One region of the Massilia sp. LC238 genome, then DNA from elsewhere that is predicted to be linked to it. Evidence: predicted binding sites of a transcription regulator. Region 1 holds the regulator's gene; the other holds the start of a gene.
The links. Region 1 encodes NrdR, which represses ribonucleotide reductase genes. Its sites were predicted from a motif close to CACNANATNTNGTG; they were not measured.

Region 1 (6,162 bases):
TTGTCAAATGAACATGCGCCTACGCGGCGCGCATTTTATCAGCTGCCTGCTCGGGAAGCGAACGCGGGCGCATGGTGGCGGTGTCGACGCAGCCGACCTTGACGCTGGCGCTGGTGAGCAGCAGCTCGCCCTTCCAGGCCTGCTGGGCGAACTGGACCGATGCGCGGCCGAGCTTTTCGACCGTGGTGCGAATGGTCAGCACGTCGTCCAGGCGCGCCGGCGCATGGTAGTCCAGGGAAGCGCTCTTGACGACGAATGCGGCGCCCTCGGCGTCCAGCAATTCCTGCTGGCCGACGCCTGCCGCGCGCAGCCATTCGGTGCGCGCTCGTTCAAAGAACTTCAGGTAATTGGCGTAAAACACGATGCCACCGGCGTCGGTATCTTCGTAATAGACCCTGACTGTCCAGTCAAAAGCTGAAGGCATTTCCCCTGCCATTTAAATGAAAATAGGAAACATTTTACGCGATTTTTACCCTCCTTATGTACGTTTGCGAACATATAGGAAGGAAATGGTCGGGCGTGCCTATCGGTAAGGCAATGTCGGCGCGTAATAGTAGACGTGAAACATAGCCGAAAGGCCAATGACTGTAACACTTTCTCACAATTGCCGAGCGCCCGATACACGCCAGCAAGTCGAACAGTCCGTGGACTGTTCGGCAAAGGGGCACACCTACAGGTCAAGTGCGCTTGATGGCGAAGGGCGAGAAGCCCTGGCAGGTCGGCATCAGTTCGATGCTGTTCACGTTCACGTGCGGCGGCAGGGTTGCGATCCAGTAGGCCGTGGCGGCGATGTCCTCGGCGCTCAGGGGCGTCGTGCCTTCGTACACCTTGGCCGCGGCAGCGTCGTCGCCCTTGAAGCGCACGTTCGAGAACTCGGTGCCGCCGCACAGCCCCGGCGCCAGGTTGGTGGCGCGCACGCCGGTGCCGACCAGGTCGGCCCGCAGGTTCAGGGTGAACTGTTCCACGAAGGCCTTGGTGGCGCCGTACACGTTGCCGCCCGGGTAGGGGTAGTGTCCCGCCACCGAGCCCAGGTTGATGACCAGGCCGCTCCCGCGCGCCACCATGCTGGGGAGCACGGCGCGGGTCATGGTCACCAGGCCCTGGCAGTTGGTGGCGATCATGGTGTCCCAGTCTTCCAGCGGCACCTCGTGCGCCGGCTTGGTGTTCAGCGCCAGGCCCGCATTGTTGATGAGCACGTCGATGTCGCGCCAGCCTTCCGGCAGGCTGCTCAAAGCGGCCTCGATCGAGGCGCGGCTGGTGACGTCCAGGGTGACCGCCAGAGCGCCGTCGCCCAGTTCGCGTGCCAGCTCTTCGACGCGCTCGGTGCGCCGCGCGGCGAGGATGGCGCGGTGGCCGTTCTGGACGAAAATGCGCGCCATCGCGGCGCCGAAGCCGGCCGAAGCGCCGGTGATAAAGACGATCATGGTAGGTCCTGAGGGCAAAGGAGCTGAAAATTGTAGCCGAAATGGCCAGCATCCCGCTGGCCGCCCCGAGCTTGTTAAGACGACAGCAGTTTCCTTGCCCTAAGAGGCCCGGATCACATACAATCAGCTGAATTCACGTCTCACGTAACTGGCGAAACACCGTGCGCCCGCATCCTGAAGCGGCCACGGCAAAGGTGGAGACCCACCGGGGAACCTGAGACGCCAACTCGCCGTTCGCCTGGGCAGCCACAACTGGTACGTGTCGTATCGGGCTGCCTTGCGCCGCTGGTCCCGCTGCCCGCACTGCGCTGCCGTTGTCTGGTATTTCTCTCGATTGGAGTTTTACATGTTTGCAAAAGATCATACGCTTGCCAATGTCGACCCGGAACTGTGGGATGCCATCCAGAAGGAAAACGTTCGCCAGCAAGACCACATCGAACTGATCGCTTCGGAGAACTACACCTCGCCGGCGGTGATGGAAGCGCAGGGCTCGCAGTTGACCAATAAATACGCCGAAGGCTATCCGGGCAAGCGCTACTACGGCGGCTGCGAATACGTCGACGTCGCCGAGCAGCTGGCGATCGACCGCCTTAAAGCATTGTTCGGCGCCGAAGCCGCCAACGTGCAGCCGAACTCGGGCTCGCAGGCCAACCAGGGTGTGTTCTTCGCCATGCTCAAGCCAGGCGACACCATCATGGGCATGTCGCTGGCAGAAGGCGGCCACCTGACCCACGGCATGGCCCTGAACATGTCGGGCAAATGGTTCAACGTCGTTTCCTACGGCCTGACGGAGCAGGAAGACATCGACTACGAAGCCATGGAACGCCTGGCCCGCGAGCACAAGCCGAAGATGATCATCGCCGGCGCTTCCGCCTTCGCCCTGCGCATCGATTTCGAGCGCTTCGCCCGCATCGCCAAGGAAGTCGGCGCCTACTTCATGGTCGACATGGCCCACTACGCCGGCCTGATCGCCGCAGGCGAGTACCCGAATCCGGTGCCGCACGCCGACTTCGTCACCTCGACCACCCACAAATCGCTGCGCGGCCCGCGTGGCGGCATCATCCTGATGAAGGCCGAGTACGAAAAGCAGATCAACTCGGCGATCTTCCCGGGCATCCAGGGTGGTCCGCTGATGCACGTCATCGCCGGCAAGGCCGTGGCCTTCAAGGAAGCGCTGTCGCCGGAGTTCAAGGAATACCAGAAGCAGGTGGTCAAGAACGCCAGCGCCCTGGCCAACACCCTGACCGAGCGCGGCCTGCGCATAGTCTCGGGCCGCACCGAGTCGCACGTGATGCTGGTCGACCTGCGTTCGAAAGGCCTGACCGGCAAGGAAGCGGAAGCGATCCTGGGCCAGGCACACATGACCTGCAACAAGAACGGCATCCCGAACGACCCGCAGAAGCCTTTCGTCACCTCGGGCATCCGCCTGGGCAGCCCTGCCTTCACCACCCGCGGCTTCAAGGAAGAAGACGCGGTCAAGGTCGGCCACCTGATCGCCGACGTGCTGGACAACCCGCACGACGCGGCTACCATCGAGCGCGTCAAGGCGGAAGTGAAGCAGCTGACCGACAAGTATCCGGTCTACGCGAAGTAAGCAACCCAGGGCCGCTCGCTGCGGCCCTTTTTGAATCTCCGGCGCCCATGAAATGTCCGTTCTGCCAGCATGAAGATACCCAGGTCCTCGACACCCGCGTGTCCGAGGAGGGGGACGCCATCCGCCGGCGCCGGCGCTGCGCGAAGTGCGACAAGCGCTTCACCACCTACGAACGCATCGAATTGTCGATGCCGATCATCGTCAAGAAGAACGGCAGCCGCACCGAGTTCTCGTCGAACAAGCTGCGCGGTAGCCTGATGCTGGCCCTGCGCAAGCGCCCGGTCGCGGCCGAGGCCATCGATACCGCGGTCGCCACCATCGAGGAAAAGCTCCTGACCAGCGGCTTGCGCGAGGTGGACACCGGCTACGTCGGCGAGCTGGTGATGCAGGAACTCAAGCGCCTCGACAAGATCGCCTACATCCGCTTCGCCTCGGTGTACAAGAATTTCGAAGACCTGGCCGAGTTCCAAGAGGCGATCGCCGAAGTCGGCCAGCCGCGTAAATGAGCGCTGTAGCAAGCGCTGCCACCTAAGCTCAGCAGTTCCCCAAACCCGATTGCGCCAGCTCACGGCTGGCCCCGCCACGCCTGATAACTTCGCAGCTCGCAAGCGCAAGCTGCTTGCGCAGGCTAACGAGGGGAGGGTGCCGTGCAGGGGAAGACTCATGGTTTCACGCTGGCCGAGGTACTGGTCGCATTGTTCGTGCTGGCGGTCGGCATCGTCGGCGCGGGCGCCACCCAGCTCAGCGCCGAACGCACCCGCCAGCAGTCGGCGCTGATGTCCGAGGCGGCCCAGCTGGCAGCCTCGCTGTCCGCGCGCATGCAGGTCAATCCCGCGGTGGCAAGCCTGCCCGACGGCGCCAATCCCTACCTGGCCTTGTCCTACGACGCGGTAGGCGGCCCGCCCGTGGCCGGCGCCAGCTGCTTCGACGCCGCCTGCACGCCGGCCCGGCTGGCCGAGTTCGACCTGCATGAAATCCGCCAGGCGGTGCATGCGCAATTCCCGCGCGGCCGCATCGCGGTGTGCCGCGACGGCTCGCCCTGGGACAGCGCCGATGGACGCCCGCGCTGGAGCTGCGACGGCAATGCGGACGCCCTGCCGGTCGTCAAGCTGGGCTGGCAGGGTAGCGGCGATGCGCCCGGCTACGTGGGGGTGCTCCGATGATGCGCCGCGCACACCGGGAGCGGGGGATGACGATGCCCGAACTGCTGGTCGCCATGGTCGTCGGCCTGGGCGTGCTGCTTGCCGCCGCCAGCCTGTTCATCTGGGCCAACCGCGCCTTCGCCGCGCAGGTGGAGACGGCTGCGATGGACGATGCCGGACGCTACGCGCTGGAGGCGGTCGCGCGCGCCGTGCGCCAGTCGGCGGCGGCCGACTGGGAGGAGCACAGCGCCGGACCGGAGCCGGACGCGCCGGCACGCCTGTCCGGGCTCGATGCCCGCCGGGTCAGCCAAGCCGGCTTCGGCATCGACAATGCGCCGGTCGACGCCGTCAACGGCAGCGACGTGCTGGCGATCCGCTTCCCCGGCACCGGTGCGCCGCCCAACGGCGACGGCACCAGCCTCGATTGCGCCGGCTTCGCCGTGCACCGCGACGAGGAAGGCTGGAGCATCTTCTACGTCGCCCGCAATGCCCAGGGCGACACCGAGCTGCGCTGCAAGTACCGCGGCGCCAGCGCCTGGTCGGCGGACGCGGTGGTCGGCGCCGTCGACAGCTTCCAGGTGCTGTACGGGCTCGATGGCGACGCCGACGGCACGCCCGAGCGCTACCTGAACGCCAGCGCGCTGGCCGGGCTGGACGCGGGCCTGGTGCTGGTGGGCAGCACCCCCGCCGAGCGCGACGCCGACCTGCGCCGGCGCACCCACTGGAAGAAGATCGCAAGCGTGCGCGTAGCCCTGTTGCTGCGCGGGCCGGCCAGCCGGCTCGCCTCGGCACGCGATCTGGTGTACGACTTGTTCGGGCGCGACTATGGCGCGCTCGCCGGCATCGACGCCGGCACGCGCCTGCACGAGACGGCCCTGTCCGGCGACGACGGGCCGCGCTACCGCAAGGTGTTCGGCACCACGATCGCCTTGCCTGCGCGGGTGCGCTGACGCCGATGCGCGCATTCACCCACCCGCCAAGCCGCGCCGCCCAGCATGGCGTCGCGCTGCTCACGGCGCTGCTGCTGATGCTGGCCGTGCTGTTGAGCAGCATTGCCGCGGCGCGCACCGCGATCAGCGGCGCGCGCGCCGCCGGTCATGAACGCGACCGGCTGCTGGCGCTGCAGGCCGCGATGGCCGCGCTGGCGGACGCCGAGCACGACATCGAAGGCGGCGCGGATCCGGGCTCGGCGCGCGCCGCCGCGCTGGCGCAGGCCACTCCGGCCGTGTTCGCCCCCGGCTGCGGCGGCGGCAGGCCCTATGACGGCCTGTGCGAACACGCGCCGGACGCGCGCGCGGTATTCGCCCTGCTGGCGGACGACGACGGCCCGGCGGTCCCGCTCGGGACCTTCACCGGCGCGCTGCTTCCGGTCGGAGAGGGGGCGCTGCCAGGCCAGGCCCCGCGCTACCTGATCGAACGGATGCCGGCAGCCGGCGGCGCGCTGCTGTACCGGGTGAGCGCGCTCGGCTTCGGCAGCGCGGCGACCACCCAGGTGGCGCTGCAGGCCTATTACCGCAAACTGCTGGCTGGTCCGGCAGAAGAATCAAACCCGCAAGCGCCGGCGCCCGCGCCGCCCCCCTTGCCGGGCACGGCGGGCGGACCCGGCATCCGGGTAGGCTGGCGCGAGATCGGCAACTGGCACGAGGCCGTGGCGGCGGGAGCGGAGGGATGATGAAGCGCTGTCGTGGGTTCACGCTGGTGGAGCTGCTGGTCGTGCTGGCGATCGTCTCGATCCTCGCCGCGATCGCCTACCCGGGGTATGCGCGCCACGTGGTCAAGGCGCGCCGGGTCGAGGCCCAGCTGGCGCTGGTCGACGCCATGCAGCGCCAGGAACAGTACCGCGCCCTGCACCATACCTATGTGGCGTTCTCGGTCGCCTCCCAGGATGCGGACAGCCGCCAGTTCCGCTGGTGGCTAGGTTCGCGTCCGCAGGACAGCGCCTACGAGCTCGACGGGCGTGCCTGCGAAGGGCAGGCCATCAGCCAGTGCATCGCGCTGCGCG
Region 2 (6,162 bases), on a different contig from region 1:
GCGGCGTGGCCGGCCACCAGGCCGCCCGAGACCGGCACCGCGTTCAGGGCGCCGGTGCGGGTGGTCGACTTCTCCATGTGCGTCGCCGCGATGGTGCGCAGGTAGTAGGTGGTCTTCAGGCCGCGCAGCCAGGCCAGCTTGTAGGTCTCGTCCAGCTTCTTGCCCGAGGCGCCGGCCATGTAGATGTTCAGCGACTGGGCCTGGTCGATCCACTTCTGGCGGCGCGAGGCGGCTTCCACCAGCCACTTCGGCTCGACTTCGAACGCGGTGGCGTAGATGTCGCGCAGGTCTTGCGGCACGCGGTCGATCTTGGAGAGCGAACCGTCGAAGTATTTCAGGTCGGCGATCATCACCTCGTCCCACAGGTCGCGCGCCTTCAGGTCGCGCACCAGGTAGGAGTTGATCTCGGTGAACTCGCCCGACAGGTTCGACTTCACGTACAGGTTCTGGAAGGTCGGCTCGATGCAGGCCGACACGCCGATGATGTTCGAGATGGTCGCGGTCGGGGCGATCGCCACGCAGTTCGAGTTACGCATGCCGAACTGCTTGATGCGCTCGCGCACCACGGTCCAGTCCATCGATTCGCTGGTGTCCTGCTCCAGGTAGCCGCCGCGTTCTTCCGCCAGCAGCTTGATCGAGTCCTGCGGCAGGATGCCGCGGTCCCACAGCGAACCTTCGTAGGTCTCGTAGCGGCCGCGCTCTTCGGCCAGCTCGGTCGAGGCCAGGTAGGCGTAGTAGCAGACGGCTTCCATCGACTTGTCGGCGAATTCGACTGCTTTCTCCGAAGCGAACGGCACGCGCATCATGTGCAGGCAGTCCTGGTGGCCCATGATGCCCATGCCCACCGGGCGGTGGCGCAGGTTCGAATTGCGCGCCTTGTCCACGGCGTAGTAGTTGATGTCGATGACGTTGTCCAGCATGCGCATCGCGGTGCGGATGGTCTTCTGCAGCTTGGCGTGGTCCAGGCCCTCGCCCTTCATGTGCTGCGGCAGGTTCACCGAGCCCAGGTTGCAGACGGCGATCTCGTCGGCGCTGGTGTTCAGCGTGATCTCGGTGCACAGGTTCGACGAGTGCACCACGCCGACGTGCTGCTGCGGCGAGCGGATGTTGCACGGATCCTTGAAGGTGATCCATGGGTGGCCGGTCTCGAACAGCATCGACAGCATCTTGCGCCACAGGTCGAGCGCTTCGACCTTCTTGTACACGGTCATTTCGCCGCGTGCAGCCTTGGCTTCATAGGCGACGTAGGCTTCTTCGAAGGCCTTGCCGACCTTGTCGTGCAGGTCCGGGGTTTCGCTCGGCGAGAACAGGCTCCAGTGGCCCTTCTCCATCACGCGCTTCATGAACAGGTCGGGAATCCAGTTCGCGGTGTTCATGTCGTGGGTGCGGCGGCGGTCGTCGCCGGTGTTCTTGCGCAGGTCGAGGAATTCCTCGATGTCCATGTGCCAGGTTTCCAGGTAGGCGCAGACCGCGCCCTTGCGCTTGCCGCCCTGGTTCACCGCCACGGCGGTGTCGTTGACCACTTTCAGGAACGGGACCACGCCCTGCGACTTGCCGTTGGTGCCCTTGATGCGTGAGCCCAGCGCGCGGACCGGGGTCCAGTCGTTGCCCAGGCCGCCGGCGAACTTCGACAGCAGCGCGTTTTCCTTGATCGCGTCGTAGATGCCTTCCAGGTCGTCGCCGACGGTGGTCAGGTAGCACGAGGACAGCTGCGAGCGGCGGGTGCCCGAGTTGAACAGGGTCGGGGTCGAGCTCATGAAGTCGAACGACGACAGCAGGTTGTAGAACTCGATGGCGCGCGCTTCGCGGTCGGCTTCGCGCAGGGCCAGGCCCATCGCGACGCGCATGTAGAAGGCCTGCGGCATCTCGATGCGGGTTTCGCGCACGTGCAGGAAGTAGCGGTCGTACAGGGTCTGCAGGCCGATGTAGCCGAACTGCAGGTCGCGGTCGGCGACGATGGCCTTGGCCAGGCGCTCGAGGTCGTACTTGCCCAGCTCTTCGTCCAGCAGTTCGTTCTGGATGCCCTTGGCGATGTATTGCGGGAAGTAGGTGATGTACTCGGCAGCGGCGCCGGCTTGCGGCACTTCATGGCCGAAGACTTCCTTGCGGATGGTGTGCAGCAGGATGCGCGCGGTGACCTGGCTGTAGGCCGGGTCGGTTTCCATCAGGGCGCGGGCGGCCAGGATGGCCGACTTGTGCAGCTCTTCGACCGGCACGCCGTCGTACAGGTTCTTCAGGGTCTCGGCGACGATGGCGTCGGCGTCGACGTGCTTTTCCAGGCCCGAGCAAGCGGCGTTCACGAGGGCGTGGACGTCGTTGATGTCCAGCGGACGGCGCTCGCCGCCGTCGACCACGTGGATCTGCGGCGCGGCGACCGGAGTACCGCCGGCGGCTTCCTTGGCGGCCTTGCGCTCTTCCATGCGCTTGGCGCGGTACAGCACGTATTCGCGGGCGACGTCATGCTCGCCCGAGCGCATCAGCGACAGTTCGACCTGGTCCTGCACGTCTTCGATGTGGAAGGTGCCGCCGTTCGGCTGGCGGCGCACGAGGGCAGCCACCACGTTGTTGGTCAGCTGCTCGACCAGCTCGCGGATGCGGGCCGACGCCGCGCCCTGCCCGCCGGCGACGGCGAGGAAGGCCTTTGTCATCGCGACCGAGATCTTGTGCGGCTCGAAAGCGACCACGGCGCCGTTGCGGCGGATAACCCGGTAGTCACCACGTGCGACGATTTCTGCGGGCGTGGCGGTGGCCGACGCGCCTGGGGTGACGTGCGGATTGATCGAAATGTCTTGTGCTGTTTGCATTGAGCCTCCAGTGAGCAGCGGATTTGCCGTTGTTGTCTTGAGCCGGACTTGTCAACCGGACAAAATTTTAAGCAAAGCGATACCCCGCCAGCTGGAACTCCTCACTGGCAACCAAGGATGAGATCAATGCGGCAGGGTAGAAATCGTTGTTAATTCAGTAGCTTGCAGAGCAAGCTTCAAGTCGAACGTGAATCTAGTTTCTTCTGATCCACTACCACTATATCTAGTGTTCGAACTTGATATGAGACTAATTGTAGTGCCTGACCTAGGTCAGGGCAAGTGACGGAGCCCGTAATTTTTTTTGTTTTTTTTGGTGCGCTGGCTTGACAAGCCCATAGGGCAAGAACGACGGGCGGTATGCGGTGAGTGAGCACTAACCCTGATCCGGAACGCTGCACAAGGCTTAATCAACTGCATGCGCGGCGCATCGTTCTTGTGCATTTTGCACTGGCGAAAAGACAACATCACGACATGCCGACTCGCGCTTTTGCAGGAGACTCACGCATGGTCGTCCGGCGCGCAGATCTCCAGCTTCTGCATCTGGTAGCGCAGCTGGCGCACGCTGATGCCGAGCAGGCTCGCTGCCTGGGTGCGGTTGAACTGGGTCTGCTGCAGGGCGCGTCCGATGATGTCGCGCTCGACCTGGCTCAGGTACTCGGGCAGGTTGCTCGGCAGGCCGTTGGGGCCCAGCATGGCGGAAGCGGGCGCCGCCTCCACCGGGGCAGGCGCAGGCGTCGGCATCGGTTCCGGCAAGGGCGTGGGCGCGGGCATGGGCGCCGGCGCGCTCGCGGCCGGTTCGCGCCGCAACGCGTCGCCCGGCCGCGCCGCCTTGAGCGACAGGTCGCCCACTTCGATCACGCCGTCGTTGGCAAAGGCCAGCGCCCGCTCCAGCACGTTTTCCAGTTCGCGGATGTTCCCCGGGAAGGAGTAGGCACGCAGCGCATCGAGCACGCCCGGTCCGAGCGCGGCCTGGCCCGGCCCGGCAAGGCGCGCCAGGATCGCGTCCACCAGCGGCGCCAGGTCGTCGATCCGTTCGCGCAGCGGCGGCAGCGACAGTTCGATCACGTTCAGGCGGTAGAACAAGTCCTGCCTGAACCTGCCCTGCTCCACGCATTTCGCCAGGTCCTGGTGGGTGGCGCTGATGATGCGCACGTCCACCGGCTCTTCGGTGGTGGCGCCGATCTTGCGCACGCGCCGCTCCTGGATCGCGCGCAGCAGCTTGACCTGCATCGGCAGCGGCAGGTCGGCCACTTCGTCCAGCATCAGGGTGCCGCCGTTGGCGGCCTGGAAGAAGCCGTCGCGCTCTTCGGCCGCGCCGGTGAAGGCGCCCTTGCGGTAGCCGAAGAACTCGGCTTCCATCAGGGTTTCGGGAATGGCGCCGCAGTTCACCGCCACGAACGCCTTGCCGGCGCGCGAACTCTGGGCGTGGATCTCGCGCGCGGCCAGTTCCTTGCCGCTGCCGGATTCGCCCGTGATCGAGATCGGCGCGTTCGAGCGCGCCAGCCGTCCGATCTGGGCGCGCAAGGCCGCCATCGCGCTTGACGTGCCGATCATGCGCGAACCGGGCGCCGCGCCGTCCGCCCGGGGCGCCGGGGCATCAAGCAGTTTCAGGGCCGAGCGCACCATCACGCGCAGCGCATCCAGGGCCACCGGCTTGGAGATGTAGTCGAAGGCGCCGGCCTTGAGCGCCACCACCGCGTTCTCGGCGCTGCCGTAGGCGGTGATGACGGCGATCGGCGTGCCCTTGTGCGAGGCGGTGACCTCGCGCACCAGTTCCAGCCCCAGGCCGTCCGGCAGGCGCATGTCGGTCAGGATCAGCGCGTAGTCGTGTTCCTCGAGCAGGCCGCGCGCCTGGCGCAGCGTGGCGGCGCTGTCGACGTCCAGCCCCATCTTGAGCAGGGTGATCTCGAGCAGTTCGCGCAGGTCGGCTTCGTCGTCGACCACCAGGATGCGGGGTGCGGTCATGGTTCTCTCACACTATATATAAGCAGCCGGATCCTAGGCCGGCTGCGAGAAGCTGATCACGAAACGCCCGCTCGCCCGGCGCGGTCCGGTGGCGGTGGGGTCGAAGCGGTATTCGTAGTCGAGCTTCGCGTCGTTGTTCAGGCACAGCTCGCGCGCCAGGTACAGGCCCAGGCCCGTGCCCTTGCTCGAGGTAGTATAGAAGGGTTCGAACAGGTGGGCGCGCACTTCGGGCGTGATGCCGGGGCCGTCGTCCTGCACGTGCAGTTCGATGCGGCCGGCGGCGTCCAGGGCCGGGAAGATGCGGATGCTGCCGGGCTCGCGGCTGGCATAGCGCACCGCATTGCCCAGCAGGTTGAGCAGCACTTCGTGCAGGTGCAGCGGGTCGAAGCGCAGCGCGCTCGTCCCGGGGTCGCCCAGGTAGACTATATCAGCCGCGAGCCCATGGGTTTCGCAGAATTCGGCCTTCAGCTCGGCGAGAAAGCTGGCCAGCTGCACCGGCTCGCCGTTCGGCTGCACCTTGCGCGACAGCTGCAGGATGTCCTCGACCATGCGGTTCACGCGCGTCACGTTGTCGCCCACGATCTTCAGCAGGCGCACCTCGGCCGGGCCGTGCAGGTCTTCGGCCAGCAGCGCGGTGGCGTGGCCGATCGCCGACAGCGGATTGCGCACCTCGTGCGCGATGCTGGCGGTGAGGCGTCCCATCGAGGCCAGCTTGAGCTGCTGCGCCTGGTTCTCGATGGCGCTGACGTCCTGCATGAACACCACGCTGCGTCCCAGCGCGACATCCAGCGTGTCGACCCGCGCGAAGCGCAGCTTCAGGTGCACCGGCTGGTCGCGTCGGCCGCGCAGGGGGCCCGCGTCTTCCTGGTAGGGCTTGACGGTCACGAACGCAGCGTCTTCGCTCGGCGCGCGCAGCCAGGCGCTGAAAGCTTGCGCCAGCGGTTCCAGCCCCGGCGCCTCGCCCAGCCGGAACGCCGCCACCTCCCCTTCCAGGCCCAGCATGCGGCGCGCCGCGGGGTTGCCGGTGAAGACCGCGCTGTCGTCGCCCACCACCAGGATGCCGTCGCCGACGTCGGCGATCACGATCGCGTTGATCGCCTGCTGGACGCGCAGGTCGACGCCGCGCTGCGCGGCCAGTTCTTCCTGCTTGATCAGGCGCGCCGCCAGGCGGTTTACCACCAGCACGCCGGCGAAGAAGGCGGCGCCGTACAGCCCGGCCTGCATCGGCGAGCGCCCGTTGTCCTGCATGAAGACCTGCCAGGTGGTTTCAAGCAGCAGGAACAGGGTCGCGACCGCGCTCGCAAACAGCGCCAGCGTCAGGGGAGCCAGGATGGCGGCGCCGGCCAGCGGGAACAGGTACAGGATCGCCAGGCCGCTGCGCATGCCGCCGGCT

Region 2: the regulator NrdR is predicted to act here: its motif matches at 3,020-3,033, upstream of FG94_RS20125 (ribonucleoside-diphosphate reductase subunit alpha).

Annotation. Positions count from the first base shown of each region.
Region 1 covers NZ_JNNN01000078.1:353,435-359,596, forward strand. Annotated here, with positions in the region: gene ybgC (tol-pal system-associated acyl-CoA thioesterase) at 20-424, opposite strand; gene FG94_RS22835 (SDR family oxidoreductase) at 678-1,424, opposite strand; ZMP/ZTP riboswitch at 1,559-1,675, shown strand; gene glyA (serine hydroxymethyltransferase) at 1,771-3,018, shown strand; gene nrdR (transcriptional regulator NrdR) at 3,066-3,524, shown strand; gene pilV (type IV pilus modification protein PilV) at 3,666-4,181, shown strand; gene FG94_RS22855 (PilW family protein) at 4,208-5,110, shown strand; gene FG94_RS22860 (hypothetical protein) at 5,116-5,832, shown strand; gene FG94_RS22865 (type IV pilin protein) at 5,832-6,162, shown strand, end outside.
Region 2 covers NZ_JNNN01000073.1:126,885-133,046, forward strand. Annotated here, with positions in the region: gene FG94_RS20125 (ribonucleoside-diphosphate reductase subunit alpha) at 1-2,804, opposite strand, end outside; gene FG94_RS20130 (sigma-54 dependent transcriptional regulator) at 3,303-4,769, opposite strand; gene FG94_RS20135 (nitrogen regulation protein NR(II)) at 4,803-6,162, opposite strand, start outside.